Linked DNA regions of Spartinivicinus marinus. The protein of the gene in region 1 interacts with the protein of each later gene in a pairwise test. Links are inferred from orthologs where the notes say so. Each region holds a gene or a part of one and is shown on either strand. Other genes may lie near its edges.

Region 1 (7,654 bases):
TTGAAAAAAGGTGGGGTATTATTGTCATTACTGGTGTTGCCGCTGAATATTCCGGTATTGATCTTTGGCTCGGGTGCTGTGATTGCTGCTACCCAAGCGTTACCCTATGAAGGTCAGCTATTGTGGCTGGCTGTATTGTTAGTGTTAGGCATTACTCTGGCACCTTTTGCCATTGCAGCAGGGTTGCGAATAAGTGTTTCTGAATAACTGGTATTGATTGTTTACTCATGAAGTGGACCTGGTTTCACCGCTTAGGCTCTCCTAAGTGGTTTTTTGAGAAAAGTGGTAAATGGCTACCCTGGTTGGTCTGGGTATCCATTGGCTTGCTAACGACAGGGGTTGTATGGGGGCTAGCGTTTGCACCACCTGATTACCAGCAAGGTAATAGCTACCGCATTATTTTTATTCATGTACCCAGTGCTTTTCTCGCCCAAGCCTGCTACGTCACGATGGCAATTGCAGGGGCAGTAGGTTTAATTTGGAAAATGAAACTGGCCGATATGGCAGCTAAATGTTGTGCCCCCATTGGTGCTTCTTTCACCATCCTTGCTTTACTCACAGGTGCTATTTGGGGCAAACCTACCTGGGGTACCTGGTGGGAGTGGGATGCCCGACTTACCTCAATGCTGATTTTATTATTTCTTTATTTAGGTTTTATTGCCTTAGAAAACGCCATTGATAATGTTCAAACTGCAGCCAAAGCGTGTGCAGTGCTGGCGTTGGTTGGGCTGGTTAATATCCCGATTATCAAATACTCCGTGGAGTGGTGGAATACGCTACATCAACCTGCCACTTTAAAACTCACCGAAAAGCCTAGCATGGCACCCGAAATGTTAGTGCCATTGCTGATATGTATTGCGGGGTTTTATTGCTTTTTTCTGGTGGTCTTTTTATACCGGCTACGCAATGAAATTCTATGGCGAGAACGGCGCACACAATGGGTGCGGCTTTGGATGAAGCGGTTTCAATAGGTGTGTTTTATGTATTTTGAGTCATGGCAGCAGTTTTGGTTAATGGGGGGGCATGGTCCCTATGTGTGGGTCAGTTATGCGATTGGCCTGATGGTGGTTTTGTACAACGTTTTGAGCCCATGGTTAAAGCGTAAGCAGCTGATTAAAGACACCTTACGAAGTATCCGCCGGGAAGAGGTAGGTCAGTCATGAATCCAGTACGTAAGCAACGGCTGTTGGTGGTGATATTCATTGTGCTTGGTGTTAGCTTGGCTGTGGGGTTAGCACTGTTTGCTCTGCAAGAAAACGTCAACTATTTCTACTCTCCCCAGCAGTTGCAGGCAGGTGAAGCCAAGCTGGATCAGAAAATTCGAGTGGGTGGCTTAGTTGTACCGGGATCAGTCAAGCGTGATCCTCAGAGTTTAAAGGTGGAGTTTACCATTACCGATCAACAAGCCACGGCAGTTGTTCGCTATGAAGGTATTTTGCCGGACCTGTTCCGCGAAGGGCAAGGAATCATTGCCTTAGGCAAATTGTCAGCTAATCAGGTTGTAGAAGCTGATGAGGTATTGGCTAAACATGATGAAAACTATATGCCGCCAGAAGTACAGGAAGCACTTGAAAAGGCTGGGCATCCTGGTCGTAACACCCAGGCATCTGCACAATGATGGGACAGATAAATAACCTTGTGTCAGCTGGAGAAAAAATAGCATGATTCCAGAACTTGGCCACCTGGCATTAATAATTGCTTTGTGTTTGGCTGTATTACTCGCTGTTGTGCCACTAATGGGCAGCTACTGTAAAGACCACATCATGATGGGGCTGGCTAAGCCCCTGGCAACTGGCCAGCTGGTCTTCCTAGCACTCAGTTTTGGCTGCTTAGCTTATGCCTTTTTAGTGGATGACTTTTCTGTTGCCTATGTTGCCCAAAACTCTAATACACTGCTGCCAACACCTTATAAATTCAGTGCTGTATGGGGTGCCCATGAAGGCTCGTTCCTACTCTGGTGCCTTATTATGGCCTGCTGGACTTTTGCGGTAGCGCTAGCCAGTAACCATCTGCCTGAGCGAGTAACAGCAAGGGTGTTAGCTATTTTAGGCTGGTGCTCAGTTGGGTTTTTACTGTTTTTGGTGATTACCTCAAACCCCTTTGAGCGCTTATTACCCAATACCCCAGCGGATGGGCGTGATCTGAATCCTTTGCTGCAAGACTTTGGCTTAATCATTCATCCACCTTTGTTATATGTGGGCTATGTAGGCTTTTCTGTGGTATTTGCCTTTGCTATTACCGCATTGTTGGAAGGACGTTTAGATGCTACTTGGGCCCGTTGGTCTCGACCTTGGACAGCTGTTGCCTGGGCGTTTTTAACCGTTGGTATTGCACTAGGTAGCTGGTGGGCATACTACGAGCTTGGCTGGGGAGGCTGGTGGTTCTGGGACCCTGTGGAAAATGCTTCATTTATGCCCTGGTTGGTGGGAACGGCATTAATGCACTCATTGGCTGTGACAGAAAAACGAGGCGTTTTTAAAAGCTGGACCGTTTTTTTAGCGATTTTTTCTTTTTCCTTGAGTCTGTTAGGAGCCTTCTTAGTTCGTTCTGGCGTATTAACTTCAGTTCACTCGTTTGCCAGTGATCCTTCCCGTGGTGTCTTTATTTTAGTGTTATTGCTGATTGTAATTGGTGGCTCGTTTACTTTGTATGCCTTTCGCGCACCAGCAGTGGCCAGTCAGCAGCGATTTAGCTGGCAGTCTAAAGAAGCATTATTGTTGCTAAATAATATATTTCTATCAGTGGCTACTGCCATGATTTTAATTGGTACCCTATACCCACTGATTGCAAAAGCCTTAGGGGATAACAGTATTTCTATAGGTAAACCCTATTTTGACTTAATGTTTTCGGTATTTATGGCTCCTCTGGCTATTTGTTTGGGAATTGGCATTTGGGCCAACTGGAAGCAGTCTAAGGCAAGCTTTTTATGGCAACAACTGCGGTATATTGGCTTGGTCAGTGTGATTTTAGGTGTTGTATTTTGCTTCAGTTACGGTGATGGCTGGTTATTACCTGCTTGGTTGGCTGTTTCGCTCGTGGCCTGGATATGTCTCGCTTCAGTCAAACAGCTTTATTATAAAACCCGAAATCAGTCGTCTTTTATCTCTGGCTTACGTCGGCTACCGAGGCATTACTATGGTATGTGGTTTGCGCATATTGGCTTTGCGGTCACTATAGCGGGGGCGGTATTGACCAGTTTTTACAGTATTGAGCGGGATATAAAGCTAGCACCTGGGGATTCCGTTAACTTGGCTGGTTATCAGTTTTTATTTAAAGGGATTCAAGAAAAACAAGGGCCAAACTATGTTGCCCAACAGGGCCAGTTGGTTGTAACCAAAGATGAGCAGGTGGTTGCATCATTAAAGCCTGAAAAGCGCCGTTATCCGGTGCAGCAAAATGTTATGACCGAAGCCGCAATTGATCCAGGTTTATTCCGTGATTTGTATGTAGCACTAGGTGAACCGCTTGATGAAAGTGGTGCCTGGGCAGTAAGAGTACACTTTAAAGCATTTGTTCGGTTGATTTGGTTGGGTGCTTTATTGATGGCTCTAGGCGGCGTGCTGGCGGCGCTTGATAAACGTTATCGCCTGCGATTGACTGCAAAACAAACGAATTCCCACGTAGTCAAGGCTGAGGTGGTTGCTGATGGCACGGCTTAAGTTATTTATTCCCTTACTGTTGTTTATTGCGTTAGTAGGTTTTCTTTATCAAGGTATTTATGACAAAGATGACAGCCTGACATCCGCATTACTGAATAAGCCATTTCCAGCATTCTCACTTCCTACTGTGCAGTCTGCTGAAACTAATGTTGGTAAACAGGCATTATTAGGAGAAGTTGCACTGGTTAATGTATGGGCGACCTGGTGTCCTTCTTGTCAGGTAGAGCATCCCTATTTACTCAAGCTGGCCCAGCAAGGGGTGAAAATTATCGGTGTTAATTATAAGGATGATCGTGCGGCTGCTCAGCAATGGCTAACTAAGCTAAAGAACCCTTATGTGTTTAGTGTGTTTGATGAGAAAGGACGGCTTGGATTGGATTTAGGTGTTTATGGTGCACCTGAAACCTACTTAATCGATAGGGAAGGGGTTATTCGTTATAAGCATGTTGGTGTGGTAGATGAACAGGTTTGGCTGACTAAAATTAAACCAAAATACGATGCCTTAAAAATGAATACGGCAGGAACAGTACAACAGGATGCAGGCTAGTGGGATGTCGTTAGCAATGAATATGAAAGCGTGTTTAAAGCCACTGCTGATTTTGCTGGTGAGCACTGTGGGGTGGTTGTCAGTTAGTTGGGCTGCTATTGATACTTATCCATTTCAAACTGAAGAGCAACGCCAGCGGTTTAAACAGTTAACGGATGAGCTTCGCTGCCCTAAATGTCAAAACCAGAATATTGCTGATTCCAATGCGCCCATTGCGAAAGATCTTCGTGAAGAAATATACCGACAGTTGCTAGCTGGACAGTCAAACCAAGCCATTGCTGACTTTATGGTAGCTCGTTACGGAGAATTTGTTTTATATCGACCTGCCTTTAGTAAGAAAACCTGGTTATTGTGGATAGGGCCATTTATTTTGTTAGTAGTGGGGGCAGGGATTTTTTATCGATTAATTAGGAAGGGGCAGTCATCTACTGCTCCCGCTTCAGCTTCATTATCGGAAGCTGAGCAGCAGCAAATTGAAGCTATTATTCACCAGCATGAAGAACCGAAGTCATGATGTTATTTTGGGTTACTGCAGCAGTATTTTTAATCATTGCTGTGTTGTTTATATTATTACCAATTCCCCGTCTTAACAGGCGATTAAATGAAGCCAGCCAACAACAGCAAGCTGAGCAGGTTGCTCGTTACCAGCAACAATTAGCCGAGCTAGACTCTGCTCATGCGGATGGCCAGCTAGATAGCCTGGACTATGAAGAGCAAAAAAATGCCTTAGGAAAACGCTTACTGGCCGATTATCAACAGGTAAAGTCAACCCGGTTGAGCACAATAACTTGGTTGGCAGGGGGTAGCTTGCCTGTGGCTGCAATTGGCCTTTATTTATTATTGGGTGGAAGTCAGCAATTGGCATTTACCCAAGAGCTAAAAGCAATTGACTGGGATAATGCCAGTGGCAAAGAGTTGGTTAATTCACTGGAAACATTAGCTGCTGACTATCCTAACCAACCACAAGTGCATTATTTATTGGCCCGTACTTATATGGCAATGAATCAGTTGGGAAAGGCAGAGCAGGCTTTTACAGTATTAAAAGTACAAGCTCCGGATGACCCATCAGTCATTGCGCAGTTAGCGCAGGTTAAATACTTAAGGCAAAATAATAAAATCACTCAAGAAGTCACAACGCTTGCTCAGCAAGCATTGACTATTCAGCCGAACCAACCCACGGCGCTTGGCATTATGGGAATTGCGGCATTTGAGTCAGGGGATTACCAACAGGCAATTCATTATTGGCAACAAGTGTTAGCTACTCGCCCTGATCATGCAACAGCCACTGCGTTACAGCAGGGAATAGCAAAAGCACAACAATTGGCGAGTACAGAAAGTGCTCCATCAAAACCACAAGAGGCAGATAAGCCTGCGTCTAAACAAGTTGATGGAGAAAAACTCGCTGATGCAGAAATCAGTGTTTTAGTGGAATTGGATGAAACATTACTACAACAGTTGCCTAAGCAGGCGAAGGTTTATGTGTTAGCTAAGCACGCTAGCATGAGAATGCCTGTTGCAGTTGTACCACTCCAGATTAGTGAACTACCTGCTTTGGTAAAACTTAATGACTCAAAAGTCATGATAGCTGGAAATAAATTGTCTCAATATCAGATGGTTGATGTGATTGCTAAAATCTCTATTTCAGGAGATGCTACTCAAAGTGACTATGTAGTCAGCAAGCAAAATATTAAAGTGAATCATAAAGGGGTTGTACGTTTAGCCATCTCTAAAAGCAGTAGTTAGTATTTCACGATGCTGTGTTGTCAATTATTCATGTGGCTGACAACATAGCGTACCTCCCCCTCTTGCCTATAAAAAATATCCTTCAGTAGTTTCTTTGAGCAATTGCCAGTAGTTCCTAAATATTAGACTAAAAGCTTAGAAATTAAGATTATAAAACAACTCGTTTTAGCTATATGATGTTCTGAATATCATGTTGTAAACATTGAAAAGGCTGTAAAAATACAGTCTTTTTTATTTCTACCTGTCTAACAATAAAATTTTCAATCGAAAAGTGTAGCTTTTTGTACAGTTTTTGTCGTATAAATAGAAAAATAATTGTACTTATATGATGACTGTTTAGCTTTCAATAATTATTATGTATCTTTGTGTGAATAATGAAATAATAAATTACATAACTGGAATCAGTAATGGTCTTTAAAGCATCTGATAGTCTTTCTGAACAAATTGCACAACACTTAGCAAGTAAAATTATTAAAGGAGAGCTACTTGCTAAGGAAAGGATTCAGGAATTAAAGGTAGCAAGCGAGTTAGGAGTAAGCCGTGGTTCTGTTCGAGAAGCCTTGCTGATATTACAACGCAAGCATTTAATTGATATTTTGCCCCGTCGTGGTGCAATGGTCACTGAATTAACTGAGCATAGAGTGCAAAGCCTATATGAAATGGTGGTGGAGTTGTATTCATTTCTTGCTTTGAAAGTGGCTGAGAATTGGCAGGCTGAAGTTCAGCTGAAACCGTTCAAGGCAACGTTAAAAGAGCTTGAGCTATTAGCTGAGCAACGCAATATTGAGCGTTACATTGAGGTAAGCTTTGATATTTTACGTCAAGCACTACCGATTGCTGATAATTCCTACTTGGAACAAATTTTAGCCAATGTTCAGCCTGCTATCCATCGAACCTATTTCTTAGTCGCAAGCAAATATGAGGATCATATTGTTAAAAGCTTAGGCTTTTTTAAGGCGTTAATTCAGGTAGTTGAACAAAGAGATCAACAGCAAATCAGACAAGTTGTTGCTGCCTACGGTAAACACCACCGGGATATGCTAATGAAAGTTGTAGGAGGTCGTGAATATTAAATGAAATTGATCTAATTTTAATCGATTCTACCTTTGATTGAGAACAGTAGCGTTATTTTGATAATGCTACTGACTTCTATCTATACAACTTTCTAGGTGCATTCAGTTCACTGCCTGTGTAAACTTGCTTTAGTTGGGGACTGTAGTTAGTTGTATTGGTAAAGCGGTTACTCTACATACTAAAACCACTCACCTTGTTCTGCCACTGTATGATTAAAGTGAAATAAGCAGAATGTGGGCTGTATGCTTTTTAAAGCCTATATAGCAGCCTAGTGGAGTGGTTTTGTGAGTAAGTAATTTGTTAGTAAGTAATAAGCTTTCTAAGCAAGCTCTTACCTGTTAAAAATGTTAGTTGTTAAGCCTATGTGCATGCATCCTTGAGTAAAAGTGCTATTAAGCGGTCTTTTGGGGTGCCTTTAATACGGCAGGCTTAGACAATTACAACTAGTCTTATTATTGTCCCGCCATCTTATAAAGTAAGTTTATTGAGATTTAATGTTACATGCGGCTTAAATCAATCAAACTGGCAGGCTTTAAGTCTTTTGTTGACCCCACCAATGTTCCCCTACCCAGTAATATGTGTGGTGTAGTGGGTCCTAATGGTTGTGGAAAATCAAATATCATCGATGCTG
Region 2 (7,580 bases), 1.5 Mb from region 1 along the record:
TGCGTCTTAAGCCACCACTGTAAATAAGCATAGTCAAAGAGGAGTAGGTAAAGGAGATTACTTAGACTGGCCTTGTTTGATCAGATCAGCTATTTCCTTCAGGCCAGGGTGATCAGGCTTAATCTGCTGGGCTTTTTCCAGGTACTCGCTGGCTTTTCCCCAACGCTGTTGTGTAGCCGCCCGATGCGCCCATATAAAATATTGCTCTACGATTTGCTCAACGCCCTGATTTGCTTCAACGTTATCAGGTTGTAAGCGAATTACTTCACGATAATAACCTAAAGCATTATCGCCTTCTGGTGTAGTTAGACGCCGTTCCTTGAAGGCGTCCTCTGCCTCTAGTAAAAGCCAAGCTATTTGGGTTTGAAGGCGACTCTGCTCCTTCTCAGGTTGGCTATCGTCGGTCTGCTGAGCATCAGCAAATTCAACTAATGGTTGACAGCCAGCAAGGGTAACAGCCATAAAGGCTGACAGCCAAAAAAGTACTACGTTATGCAGCATAGTAATAATTATCCAGTTGCTTTATATGACTTAAGCGAGTTTATTGTGTCCAATATTAAGTAATAGGTGAATAGTTGAGTCAAACCTCGCTATAACCTATAACTTACAAGAAAACCAATGACTGTAAACCATGTTGCTTACTCACCACGGAATCGCCATTTTGTAAGATGCATTAAAGGGCCCTCAATTTTATTATGACTGAGCTTGTAGTAAAGCCATCAACCACTTCACAAACTGCACGTTTAAAGGATCATTTCGCCCAACGCGTTACAAATCGCGCCCGCCATGTTATTGAATGTTGGCACCGACTTAATAAAGAACACTGGTCAAAACAGTGGCTAGCTGAGTTTCAACGAGCCAACGAAAAACTGCTGAAATATGCAGAACGCTTTAAACAGCAAGCTCATTCCGATATTGCCAGGCAAATCAGTAAAGTTTTACAAGACTTCAATGAAGAAAAAGCCCCTAACAGCGACGTTATCCGCCACCTCAACGACCTAATTATCAAGCTCAGTTACACTGCCCTGCGTAAAGGTGATACGTCTATTGAAATTGGCTCAATTCCTACCAGCAAGCCGGTTTATATAGGCCTTAACCACTTCAGCATGGCCACCAAACTGCTGAAGCAAATGGAGTATTTTGGCTTAAGAGCGAAAGTATTTCACACCCATGATGAGTTTATGAAGGGGTTTGAAAACCGCTATCCCGCCGTAATCGTTATCGATGTTGACTTTGGTGGAGAAAAACGAGCAGGCATTGAGCTAATCAACAATATCCAGGCTCAAATAGAAACTCCGATCCCTATTCTGTTTTATTGTGACGAAGATGACAACATTCTTACTCGCTTAGAGGCAGCACGAGCAAATGGCTGTGAGTTTTACACCCATGGTTTAGAAGCTGGCCATGTAATCGAGCGGATTGAGCAACTGACCAGAATTACCCTTAACGACCCCTACCGTGTACTAATTGTTGATGACTCCAAAGCCCAGGCTTACTTCACCCAAAGCACCTTAAATAAGGCAGGTATTATCACCCAGGTAGTCACTAAACCCCTGGAAGTGATGGATGTTCTGGAAAAGTTTGATACTGACTTAATTATCATGGATATGTACATGCCAGACTGTAATGGCATGGAACTATCCAAGGTAATCAGACAGCAGGAAAAGTACGTCAGTATTCCTATTATTTACCTGTCGGCAGAAGGAGATATTGATAAGCAGCTCGTTGCGATGGGTGAAGGTGGTGATGATTTTTTAACCAAACCTATTAAGCCCCGTCACCTGATTATGACAGTACGAAATCGTGGTGAGCGGGCAAGAACATTACTGTCAAGAATGATCCGCGATAGCTTAACTGGCTTATATAACCACACCTATACCTTGCAGCAGCTGCAAACTGAAGTCATGCGAGCTGAAGAGTATGAACATCCACTGGTCTTCGCCATGATTGACATTGATAAATTCAAAAGCGTCAATGACACCTATGGCCACCCAATGGGTGATCGAGTGATCAAAAGTCTTGCTCTATTCCTGAAGCAACGCTTAAGAAAAACCGATACGATAGGCCGCTATGGCGGTGAAGAGTTTGCCATAATTTTACCTAATACTGGACAACAGGCTGCCGTTGGCCTACTAGATGATATTCGCGAGCACTTTTCGCAAATGAAACAGCCCGCTCATCCGACTGACTTACAAGTTACTTTTAGTTGTGGCTTAGCAATGTTTGATGGAAGTAATGGTGAACAGCTTTCAGCACAAGCAGACAAGGCGCTTTATGCAGCCAAAAATGGTGGCCGAAACTGTGTAAAAGTGTATCAGGCCAGCCAAAGCTAGTTGTTTAGTTAGATTTTTTTCTACTCGTTTATTATCCCATGTTATTCTCTTTCTCCAATTAGCGCTTGCTGATGTTTATCTGAAAGTTTTTCTTTGGCTAGCCGCTCTGATAAATAATAGAAGGTAGCGCTTTTGAGCAGTGTACTCATAAATACCTGAACTGGAACCACAACATAAAAACTTAGTCAAACGTCGTTAAATCATCAGCCCATAAAAACTACTGGAAGAACCTGGATATGTATCGGCTTTCCCATTTTTGTCTTATCTTTTTCTGCTTCTTTTCAGTTAATTTACAAGCCGGACTTGATGATTTATTCGGAAGTAATGATAACCCAGCCAATTATCTTGGTGACGCGGAGTTCTTACCTGTTGAAGAGGCCTTCCAGGTAAGTGGTCAACTGGTTAACCAAGAGGCCCACATTACTGTTAAAGTTACTCCCCAGCACTACCTTTACAAAGACCGTTTCCGCTTCCAGTCACTCTCTGAAGGGGTAAGCCTAAAAGAGCCGATCTACCCTAAAGGTGAGCTTAAATTCGACCAATTTGCCCAAAAAGACCTGGAAGTTTATCCAACAGATGTCGTAGTAAAAATTCCCCTCAGCCAAACCAAGGATATTGTTGAAGTCGCTGTCACTTTTCAAGGCTGTGCAGATGCTGGTTTATGCTACCCTCCACATACCATTAACTTAGCTTTAACACCAGAGAACACAACATCAACAGAAACCTCAGCGACAACCAATGACCCCCTATCGACTAATAAATCTTCCAGACAAGTTACTGCAGCGCCTCCCTCAGAAGAGTCACAACTTTTCTCTCTGCTTTCATCCGGCAGCTGGGCTCTGATTGTTTTCTCGTTTATTGCTGGAGGTATTGCCCTAAGCTTTACCCCTTGTGTACTACCCATGGTGCCTATTCTTTCCAGCTTGATTATTGGCCAGCAACAGCAGTCTAGCTCTCAAAGCCGAAGTCTGTGGCTAAGTATTACTTATGTAGCAGGAATGAGCCTAGTCTATACATTACTTGGCGTATTAGTGGGCATGTTAGGGATTAGCTTCAATCTGCCAGCCAAACTGCAATCTGCATGGGTATTGGTGCCATTTGCAATCTTTTTTGCACTGCTTTCACTTAGCATGTTTGGTCTCTACACCTTAAGCTTGCCGCAGTTTTTACAGGCAAAAGTACACGCTATGAGTGAACAGCAAAAAGCAGGGGCTTTTACTGGTGTGTTTATTATGGGGATGTTATCAGCTGTTATGGTTTCCCCTTGTGTCTCAGCCCCTTTAATAGCTGCATTAACTTATATCAGCCAAACGGGTGATCCACTGATTGGAGGTGTTGCACTGTTTAGCTTGAGTATTGGGATGGGTATCCCACTGATCTTAATTGGCGCAGGTGCAGGCAGCTTACTACCTAAAGCAGGCGCCTGGATGAACGCTGTGAAAAATGTATTTGGCGTTATGCTACTAGCAGTTGCCGTGTGGATGCTGGAAAGGATACTGCCAGGCCCTGTTACCCTAGTGCTTTGGGCTGCATTATTAATTGGCAGTGCTGTGTATATGGGGGCACTTCAGTTTGAAAGAACCAAAGGCTGGTCTGCTTTATGGCAGTCTCTGGGTATTGTCATGATGATTTATGGGGTTTGCTTAATTATTGGTGCCGCTCAAGGCCAGCAAGACCCACTTCGCCCCCTATCTTTTGCCAGCAAGGTGAGCGCAAGCCCTACCAACAACAACCAGGGCTTCACTAAAATTTACACAACCCAGGAGTTACAGCAGGCACTAGCTAAAGCTAAAAATCAGCAAAAACCTGTTATGGTTGATTTATATGCCGACTGGTGTATTTCCTGCAAAGTCATAGAGCGCGAAGTATTTCCTGCAGAAAATGTGAAACCTCTTCTTAGCCAATTTTCATTGATCAAGCTTGATATCACCGCTTTCAATCAAAACCAACAACAGCTGCTCAAACAATACTCAATTTTTGGCCCACCAGCGCTGCTATTCTTCAGCCGAACCGGTGAAGAATTAGCAAATCTTCGTGTACAGGGAGAGATAACCGCTAACTCCCTGGAAAATCACTTAAGATCGACGCTAAATCGCAGCTAACTCCTGCAAGCTTGAACATTTGCTTCTATAATTACCAGTTCAGCCCTAAAAATGGATAAAGTTACGCGATCTTGCATACAATATTAGAGATTTTGCGTTCAAAGTCTTTAATCATGCAAATAGTGGACAGCGGCTGCCATTTTATGCACAATCGGCCGTTACATTTTTGATCATTAACTCTGTCATTACCCGTTACTGTCAGCATAAACCAGTTAATAAGGTAACTGCTGGCAGCAGTTGAGTATGACCTCAGTCGGCATGATTTGTAGTACAAGCGGAGACAGCTCAAACTCTGAGAGCCTTAACTTATGGCAACAATCTTAGTGCTGCACGGGCCTAATTTAAATTTATTAGGCACTCGGGAACCAACTATTTATGGTTCAACTACTTTAGATGATATCAACCAGACCCTGACCACTCAGGCCGTTGATCATGGTCATCACCTGCAAACACTGCAAAGTAATGCAGAGTACGAGTTAATTGAACGGATTCATGACGCAAAGCGTGAAGGGGTTAACTTTATTATTTTTAATCCTGCGGCTTTTACGCATACGAGCGTGGCACTGCGCGATGCATTATTAGGGGTAGAGATTCCTTTTATCGAGGTTCACCTTTCTAACGTCTATCAACGTGAACCTTTTCGGCATCATTCTTACTTTTCGGATGTTGCTGTTGGGGTAATTTGCGGGCTGGGTAATCAAGGCTACGAGCTAGCACTACAAGCAGCCATCAAACAGCTAGAAAACTAAGAGCTAAAGAGGCACACCTGCTGCATTTTTTAGCGCTTTGCAAAACTTAAGACCAAACAAAAATTTAAAACCAGTAAAAGCACAACAAATATCAGTACGTCACTGTTTTGTTTTTGCTTCAACAATAAGTTCAATTTATCCGAGATGACGCTATGGATATTAGAAAAGTAAAAAAACTGATCGAGTTACTAGAAGAGTCTGGTATTGATGAACTGGAAATCAAAGAGGGTGAGGAGTCAGTTCGTATTAGCCGACACGCTAACTCACCTATGATTGCTCCTGCTCAATACGCAATAGCTGCACCAGCAGCGCCAGCGCCTATTGCTGCGGCAGCAGCTCCAGCGGAAACAAAAGAAGAGTCTACACCTGCTGCCAAGCCAACAGGCCACCAAGTAACTTCACCGATGGTAGGTACTTTTTACCGCGCACCTTCTCCTAGCTCACCTGCTTTTGCTGAAGTTGGCCAACATGTTAAAGCTGGCGATGTTTTGTGTATTGTTGAAGCAATGAAAATGATGAACCAAATCGAAGCTGACAAAACAGGCACAATCGAAGCCATTTTGGTGGAAAACGGTCAACCTGTAGAGTTTGATCAGCCGCTGTTTACCATCGTTTAAACCGACTCGACAGTAGCAGGATACCCACCATGCTTGAGAAAGTACTCATTGCCAACCGAGGGGAAATTGCACTACGGATTTTACGAGCCTGCAAAGAGCTTGGCATCAAAACCGTTGCAGTCCACTCTAAAGCGGATGAATCACTAATGCATGTACGCTTAGCAGATGAAAGCGTTTGCATTGGTCCAAACAACCCCACTGAAAGCTACTTAAATATTCCGGCTCTTATTAGCGCAGCAGAAGTTACTGATGCTGTCGCTATCCACCCAGGCTATGGGTTTTTAGCTGAAAATGCTGACTTTGCAGAGCAAGTAGAGAACAGCGGCTTTACCTTTATTGGCCCATCACCTGATGTGATTCGCTTAATGGGTGACAAAGTGTCCGCCATTAAAGCTATGCAAAAAGCAGGTGTTCCCACCGTACCTGGCTCAAATGGCCCACTAACGGGTGACAAAGAGCGCTCTCTTGCCATTGCCCGTGATATTGGCTATCCAGTTATTGTTAAAGCATCTGGTGGTGGCGGTGGTCGTGGTATGCGAGTTGTTCATAGTGAAGCCCACTTACTTAGTGCAATTAATGTTACCCAATCTGAAGCCTTGGCTGCTTTTGGTAATGAAATGGTTTATCTGGAAAAATTTCTGGAAAACCCACGCCACGTTGAAGTTCAAATACTCGCCGATGGCCAGGGTAATGCCATTCACTTGGGTGATCGAGACTGTTCACTGCAACGTCGCCATCAAAAGGTTATTGAAGAAGCACCAGCCCCAGGTATTCCTGAAGAAGCGCGCCACGACATTGCTATGCGCTGTGTAAATGCCTGTATTGAAATTGGCTATCGTGGTGCAGGTACTTTTGAGTTTTTATACGAAGATGGCAATTTCTACTTCATTGAAATGAACACTCGGGTTCAGGTTGAGCACCCAGTATCTGAAATGGTGACTGGGGTCGACATTGTGAAAGAGCAACTATTGGTTGCTAGTGGCCAACCTTTAAGTATCAAACAAGAAGATATCACTATTAAAGGTCATGCCATTGAGTGTCGAATCAATGCTGAAGACCCCAAAACCTTTATGCCATCACCTGGTGAGATTAAACACTTCCATGCTCCAGGCGGTATTGGAATTCGTGTCGATTCTCATTTATATAGTGGTTATAAAGTCCCTCCTTATTACGACTCGCTCATCGCTAAAGTCATTAGCTATGGTGAGACCCGAGAAGTTGCCCTGGCTAGAATGCGTCACGCGCTAGATGAGCTGGTTGTGCATGGTATTCGTACTAATGCTCCACTACATGCAGAGCTGGTAAGAGATGCTAATTTCGCCAAAGGTGGGGTTAATATTCATTATCTGGAACAAAAGCTATCTCAGTAATCTGTAGATAGTCATTGAGGCGAGCTTAGTTAAGCTCGCCTCAATGACTACTCAAGCTAAAAGCTATCCCCTCATGCCCTGGATTCAAGTCAAACTGGATACAACCCGCGACCAAAGCGAAGCACTGGAAGATTTACTGCTGGCAATTGGCGCCAAAGCCGTTACTTTACAAGATGGCCAAGACCAACCAGTTTTTGAGCCAGCCTTAGGTACAACCCCACTTTGGGACAGTACCCAGGTCATTGGCCTGTTTGAGGCAAATACAGAAGTGGATTTGGTATTGGCATTTTTAGCTAATGAACTTAGCCCACTGCCACTACCCAATTGCAAAGTAGAAATAGTTGAGGATAAAGACTGGGAGCGGGAGTGGATGGACAACTATCATCCTATCCAATTTGGAAAAAGGCTC

The links. Proteins that work in one complex are often made in the same cells at the same time.
Region 2: the proteins of OQE68_RS22470 (region 1) and dsbD interact in binary tests that used the Escherichia coli proteins (3 or more experiments, as listed by UniProt). The link is inferred for Spartinivicinus marinus from one-to-one orthologs.

The regions. Positions count from the first base shown.
Region 1 is NZ_JAPJZK010000001.1:4,998,148-5,005,801, forward strand. What follows is about bases 2,427-5,425. They hold OQE68_RS22470 (DsbE family thiol:disulfide interchange protein), read left to right. Parts: upstream 2,427-3,645; coding sequence 3,646-4,206; downstream 4,207-5,425. Other genes in these bases: OQE68_RS22465 (heme lyase CcmF/NrfE family subunit), read left to right, coding at 2,427-3,659; OQE68_RS22475 (cytochrome c-type biogenesis protein), read left to right, coding at 4,229-4,720; ccmI (c-type cytochrome biogenesis protein CcmI), read left to right, coding at 4,717-5,425. Also shown: heme exporter protein CcmB, read left to right, coding at 1-207; OQE68_RS22450 (heme ABC transporter permease), read left to right, coding at 228-971; heme exporter protein CcmD, read left to right, coding at 981-1,163; cytochrome c maturation protein CcmE, read left to right, coding at 1,160-1,618; more of OQE68_RS22465, read left to right, coding at 1,662-2,426; more of ccmI, read left to right, coding at 5,426-5,949; OQE68_RS22485 (GntR family transcriptional regulator), read left to right, coding at 6,357-7,022; chromosome segregation protein SMC, read left to right, coding at 7,525-7,654. UniProt on the Escherichia coli protein: Involved in disulfide bond formation. Catalyzes a late, reductive step in the assembly of periplasmic c-type cytochromes, probably the reduction of disulfide bonds of the apocytochrome c to allow covalent linkage with the heme.
Region 2 is NZ_JAPJZK010000001.1:3,453,188-3,460,767, reverse strand. Bases 2,078-5,002 are described here. They hold dsbD (protein-disulfide reductase DsbD), read left to right. Parts: upstream 2,078-2,569; coding sequence 2,570-4,435; downstream 4,436-5,002. Other genes in these bases: aroQ (type II 3-dehydroquinate dehydratase), read left to right, coding at 4,744-5,002; OQE68_RS15575 (GGDEF domain-containing response regulator), read left to right, coding at 2,078-2,333. In the rest of the region: OQE68_RS15580 (hypothetical protein), read right to left, coding at 58-462; more of OQE68_RS15575, read left to right, coding at 696-2,077; more of aroQ, read left to right, coding at 5,003-5,184; accB (acetyl-CoA carboxylase biotin carboxyl carrier protein), read left to right, coding at 5,337-5,801; accC (acetyl-CoA carboxylase biotin carboxylase subunit), read left to right, coding at 5,831-7,171; prmA (50S ribosomal protein L11 methyltransferase), read left to right, coding at 7,215-7,580. UniProt on the Escherichia coli protein: Required to facilitate the formation of correct disulfide bonds in some periplasmic proteins and for the assembly of the periplasmic c-type cytochromes.